DNA from 2 places in the Paraclostridium sordellii genome. Region 2 is predicted to be linked to the other one. Evidence: riboswitches for the same ligand, from Rfam matches in the RefSeq annotation. Region 2 holds a riboswitch; the other holds the start of a gene.
What was found. Region 2 has a riboswitch for cyclic di-GMP ahead of ATCC9714_RS02665 (methyl-accepting chemotaxis protein). Riboswitches for the same ligand answer to the same signal wherever they lie in the genome.
Positions count from the first base shown of each region.

Region 1: it holds a riboswitch for cyclic di-GMP, as region 2 does, so the genes downstream of both, ATCC9714_RS11315 (SpaA isopeptide-forming pilin-related protein) here and ATCC9714_RS02665 (methyl-accepting chemotaxis protein) in region 2, are expected to answer to the same signal.

Region 1 is NZ_LN679998.1:2,358,782-2,362,161, forward strand. It holds partial or broken gene ATCC9714_RS11315 (SpaA isopeptide-forming pilin-related protein) at 1-1,819, opposite strand, end outside; cyclic di-GMP riboswitch class II at 1,877-1,960, opposite strand; cyclic di-GMP riboswitch class II at 1,999-2,082, opposite strand; cyclic di-GMP riboswitch class II at 2,122-2,205, opposite strand; gene ATCC9714_RS11320 (DEAD/DEAH box helicase) at 2,270-3,380, opposite strand, start outside.
Region 2 is NZ_LN679998.1:551,912-555,291, forward strand. It holds gene ATCC9714_RS02655 (DUF4300 family protein) at 1-473, shown strand, start outside; gene ATCC9714_RS02660 (MgtC/SapB family protein) at 598-1,287, shown strand; cyclic di-GMP riboswitch class I at 1,568-1,644, shown strand; gene ATCC9714_RS02665 (methyl-accepting chemotaxis protein) at 1,801-3,380, shown strand, end outside.

The DNA.
Region 1 (3,380 bases), 1.6 Mb from region 2:
TGTTGCTATCCATTAGTTCAAATGTAGCTCCTTCAAGAGGTGCTTTTGTTAAACTATCTAATTTTTTAGCTTTAAAGCTATACCCTTTCTTAGTTTCAACTTTATTGGTAGTCGAGTTATTTATTTTTGCAATATTATTTATAGTACTTCCATCATCAACTTTAGAAAAATCTGTTTTTATTTTTACTTGTAGTGGTTCTCCATATTCTATCTGTTTAATATCATTAGTTACATTTATTGTATTAGTAGATTTATCAATATTTACACTAAAATGTTTAGGTGCTTGTACATCTAAAATTTTAACTCTTGGATCTAACTTGTCTGTTAAATTTAAATATCCTTTATTAAAGTATCCATAACAGTCAAAATCTATTGTATAATTAACGATTTGACTATCGCCTTTTTTTAATGAGGTCTTATCCACAGTTTTTCTAGCATTTATAGCACCTGCGTTCATTTCATACCTAACTACATTACTTACTTCTTTAGAAGTTTTATCATAGCTTATTTTGGCATTATTAGTATAAGCTTTTTGCCTTTGAGTAACTTCTAAGTCATAATAAACTAAATAATGTTTATTTGTATCTCCGATGTTTAAAGTTAATTTATTATTTTCAAACTTTATTTTATCTTTTATTTGCTTTGTAACCCACTCAAAATTATCTGCTATATCATATGCTCCAACTCTTATACTTCCATCAACTAATTTCATTCCTGATGGTATAACATCTTCAACAATAGCATTTTTTATATCTTGGTTATTAGGGTTTATATCTAATGTATATGTAACTTTGTTATCATTTAAATTTACTATACCTACTGTATGTCCATTTTCATCTTTGGCAGTTTCATTAGTTCTACTATATTTTGATATAATTTTATCGTCATCTTTAGGTTTGACTATAGCTTTTGATGATATTTCTCCATCATGTTTAATTAAGCTTGCAATATTATCATATCTTGGCATTTGTTTTTTTATTATCAAATCATAACTTATTCTGTATTTATTTTGTGTAGTTCCAAAATTCACATAAAACTCATTACTCTGTAAGTTCATTTTACCTTTGAATTCAGATGTTACATTTCTTTCTTCTTGTCCATATTTAGTTTCATAAACTTTTATGGAATTTCTGACTAGTTCCATACCTTCTGGGATACTATCTTTTATATATGAATTATAGATATATCCATGCTTTTCATTTACATATATACTATACTGAACCTTTTTCCCTACTACTGGATTATTTATATTATTTATTAGAGTTCCATTTTCATAACCTTCATAGCCGTCTGGATTGTCTACTGATTTGTATATTTGTCTATCTATTATTTCTTCTGTTGGTGGATTTACTTCTTTTGGAGGATCAACTTCAATATCCATATACTGCACTGTTCCATTTAAATTCACTTCAACTCTCTGAGTTGTAGCAGATTCAACATTTTTAGCAGTAGCTTTTACACTCATATATCCTCCAATTGCATCATTTGCTCCTTCACTAAATACGGCAGTAACAGTTGTTCCATTTACTGTTACACTTTTAAAATGCTCCGGTGGATATTTGGGGCTTATATCTTTAAATACATCAGGTAATTCAAAAGTTATTACATCTCCATCTTTTATACTTCCTGGCCCATTTAAAGCTTCATAGTTTAAATTAAATTCAACTTGATCTCCTGAATCAACTTTACTCTTATTACTGGTTAATTTCAGTTTAATATTACTGTCAGCAAATACAGTTATACTTGGCGATATTATACTTAGTATCATATTTAGAATAATAACTAAGCTAAGTACCTTCCTGCCTTTCCTATCTTTCAAAAAATCACCTCTTTTTATTTTTTAAATTTGGAAATAAAAAAGGCTATACCTACAATTTGTAAATATAGCCGGTTGCATCACTAACTCCATATATTCCAGATGCCCAAATACAGAATATACTTCTTCGTCTCTAAATTATTAAGTTTTACTTTCAAATAAAAAAGGCTATACCTACAGTTTGTAAATATAGCCGGTTGCATCACTAACTCCATATATTCCAGATGCCCAAATACAGAATATACTTCTTCGTCTCTAAATCATTAAATTTTTACTTTCAAATAAAAAAGGCTATACCTACAGTTTGTAAATATAGCCGGTTGCATCACTAACTCCATATATTCCAGATGCCCAAATACAGAATATACTTCTTCGTTTCTAAATCATTAAATTAATTCACTTAATTTTACCAAATTTCGATATTTTTTGCAATCAAATTTATAGTTTATTAATCTAAATCGTATTGTCTCTCTTAACTTTAACAGGTTTCTTTTTTATGTATATTTGTTTATGTTTTTTTAAAAATATCTCACCTTTATAATTAAGTAAATCTACATAAGAGCATAGATCACTTATTTCAATAACTCCTATATCTTCATTTTTTATACCATCAATATTGCTAAAAGCTCCAACAATATCTCCAACTCTTATTTTTTTCTTTTTTCCAGCATTTAAATATATTTTAGTAACCTCACTATTTAACTTACTATCTTTTTTATTTATACGATTAGTTTTAAATAAATTTTTAGATTTCTCTTCAAACTTTCTTTTACCTAATTCTATACTCTCTTCATTTAAGTCCTTTAAATTTTCTATATTATATCCAATATATTCTTGTATATCATTTATAACACTCTCATCTTTTTCTGTTATAATAGTTATTGCTTGCCCATATTTGTCTTGTCTTCCAGTCCTACCTATTCTGTGTACATAATTTTCCTTATCTTTTGGAACATCATAGTTTATTACTAATGAAACATCATCTATATGTATTCCTCTACTTGCAACATCAGTGCTAACTAGTACATTATATTTTCCTTCCTTAAAATCTTTAATTACAAATATTCTTTTTTCTTGAGACATATCTCCATGGATTTGTGCTACAGAGAACTTATCTTGCTTCATCTTTTTATATAAATTACTAACTCTATCTTTTGTGTTTAAAAATATAATAGTGGTTTTTGGATTATTATAATATATTATATTCTTTAAACAATCATATTTTTTAATTGTTGTTGAATTTATTAATCTTTCTCTAATTTGAGGTTTATCTTTAGACTTATCATTTTTTATTTCTATAATATTTGGACTTTGTATATGTTTTTCGTAAACATATTTTATATCTTTATCTATAGTCGCTGAAAATAGACCAATATTACATTGTTTTGAAATCTTTTTAAATATAAACTCCATATCATCTATAAACCCTTTATTTAACATTTTATCAGCTTCATCTATAATTAAATATTTTAGATTTTTAATATCTATAGTTTCTCTTTTTATATGATCAATTACTCTCCCCGGAGTAGCCACAACAACATGAACTCTTTGTTTTAATTCATTT
Region 2 (3,380 bases):
AATCAGAAGGAAAGCCTAATACAGAGGACAACACATTAATGTTTGATATAGATGCTATAAAAAATAATCCTATTAGTAAATTTACAAAAGAAGAGACTGATAAGTTTGAAAATTTATATGGAGCTATACCTGTAAAAAATTCTAAAGATGTAAAAGCACATTCAGAAGCAATAATTAAAGAATGGAAAAAAAGAAATATATCTTTTATAGATAATCCTAATGTATCAATGATAAATGTATTTTTACATATACCAGAAGATAGCAATGCATTTGTAGGTCATGTAGGTCTTTTAGTTAAAGATAAAGATGAATTTTTATTTATTGAAAAATATGGAGCATCTCTACCATATCAAGTATCTAAATTCAAAAACAAAAATGATGTTAAGGCTTACTTAATGGATAGATTAGATGTAAATACATCAGATAATGGAGCTTCAAAACCTATAATTATGGAAAATGATAAATTAATGTAGAAAAAAACGTATCACTAACATGTGATACGTTTTTTGTTTAAATGATATTAAATTATAAGTAGAGGGTATATATAAATTATTAAATTTCAGTTTAACTAATAATTTATGGATTGGAGCTAAATTTATGAATATACAAGACATTATAATAAGGATTTTATTAGCTATATTTATTGGGGGAGCAATAGGCTTTAATAGAGAGAGAGAAAATGTATCTGCAGGATTTAGAACTCATGCTTTAGTTTGTCTAGGGGCTACTATAGCAGCATTGATTCAGGTAGAGTTAGCTCAATTAGCTTTAAATGAGATTACAACTACGAAAGCACTGTCTGGAGCCATTAAAGTAAATGATGGAAGATTTATAGGTCAAGTTGTATCCGGTATAGGTTTTTTAGGCGCAGGAACTATAATCAAAACTAAAGGTTCTGTCCGAGGTTTAACGACAGCTGCATCAATATGGTCAGTTGCTTGTATTGGAATAGCCATAGGAATAGGATTTTATAGAGTGAGTATTTTGGGAGGGATAAGTATAATAATAGTTCTTGTTGTTTTAAAAAAAATAGAAGAAAAGTATATAACTAAAGCTAGCACTATAAAGCTAAAAGTTAAATATATATCAAAACAAGAAGCTATTAGAGAAATTCAAGAATCAATTCAAGGATATCAAGTAAACGTTGAAGGTATAGAAGTTATTTCAGATGATGAATGTATATATACATTAAGAAAATCTAAGCTTGTAGGTATAAGTGAAATTATAAGTATATTGAGTGAAAATAAAAATATAATTATGGTAACTAAACTTGATAGTACAAGTTAAAAAGAGAGCATGAAATAATGCTCTTTTTTATTTGAAAATTTACAAGATTTTCAGGAAAAGTATAAAAATAATTTGAAACAATAGGTATAGATCTGGAAATTCTCTAGGTCGTGGAAAAATTTACAAAAATTTAACTTTTGTTATTTTGATTTATGCCGTATTAAAAAGTATATATAAATTTATTTGAAAATATTATTTTAGTCCCTAAAACAATTTTAGTAAATAAATTACATAATTAGAATTTATTTATAAGTATTAAAAGTCATAAATTATAAATCTACAACTATATAGGCAAACCGAAGTAATTCGGCGCAGCAAAGCTATAGGGACTTTTTAAGAAGTTAGTCAGTTACAAAACTTATAATTAAAAAGGGGGTTAACTGGCTTAAGTTAACTCCCTTTTATTTTTATAAATACTGATTAATTTGTTAGTTAAATTTTTAATAGGAGGTGTTTAAGTAACAAATAATTAAAAAACTGTAAAAAAACAGTCAAAAAACGGGAGAAAAAGAAATGAAATTTAAATTTGGACATATTAGTAAAGAAAAAAACAAAAGTATAAAGATTCAACTTGCATTAACTATTGTATGTTTTTCAGTAGTTTGTTGTCTATGTTTAGGAGCAATAACAAGTTACCTAAATTATAAGACATCTAATACAATTTTATCCAAAACAGCAGTAGAAACTACTAAACAAGCTGCAGATACAGTTGCCCAAAAATTAACAAATGTAAAAAATGCAGCAATACAAACTGGAATCATAAAAGAACTTTCTGACCCGAAAGTTAGTGTAGAAGAAAAACAAAATATAATAAATAGGCAAGAAAAATTATATGGGCTAAAATTAGGACAAATTTTAGACGTAAGCGGTAAAGATTTATTCAGTGGAAAAGATTATTCAAGTAGAGATTATTTCAAAATCTCTATGGGAGGACAAGCTTATATGGGAAGTCCTGTAAAAAGTAAAGTAACAGGTCAACTTACACTTGTGGTTGCAGCTCCTATTTGGGAAAATGGAGTTCAAGGAAGTAAAATAGTTGGTGTTGTAACTTTTGATACAGATAAAGACTTCTTAAATGATATAGTTAATAATATAAAGATAAGTAAAAATAGTTATGCATATCTTTTAGATAAAGAAGGAACTACAATAGCGCATAGAGACACTAGTTTAATAGGTGTTGAAAATACTATAAGAGATGCACAAACAAATAAAGACTTAGAACCTTTTGCTGAGGCAGATAAAAAACTTATATCAGGTGCAACAGGAAATACTGATGTAGAGTTAAAAGGAGAAGATTGGATACTAGGCTATGCTCCAGTAAAAAATAGCAACAATTGGGGTATAGGCGTTATGATAAATAAAGGTGATTTCTTAGGCCAAATGTATAACTCTATTTTTATAACAGTAGTGTTATCTATACTATTTATAGTAGTGGCATTTATAGTAGCAGCTAAATTTGCTAGTATGATAGGAAATCCATTAAAACAATGTAGTGAGAGACTTAAAAAATTAGCTGAGGGAGATTTAAACTCAGAAATACCAGAAGTAAATGCTGAAAATGAAATAGGCTTAGTTGCAGATGCTACAGAAAAAATAGTTCAAGACTTTAGAGCTATGATAAATGAATTGACAAATATATTAACAGAAATAAGTGATGGTAACTTAGCTGTTGATATGGATTGTGATAAATTAAGATCTTTATTTGTAAATGATTTTGAACCTATGTTATTAGCAGTAGATAAAATAGTAGAAAGTTTAAATAGTACATTATCACAAATAAATCTTGCAGGTGAACAAGTTGCAATAGGATCAACTCAAGTAGCAGAAGGAGCACAAGTGCTTTCTCAAGGTGCAACAGAACAAGCAAGTTCAGTACAAGAACTTTCAGCTACTATGAGTGAGGTTTCAGAGCAGATACAACAAACGGCTGAAAATGCTGAAAAAGCAAAAGCTATATCTGTGAAATCGAGTGTAGCAACAGATAAAGGTAAAAAACAAATGAACGAAATGATTGCTGCAATGGATGAAATAAGCAATACATCAAATGAAATAGGAAATATAATTAAAAATATTGATGATATAGCATTCCAAAC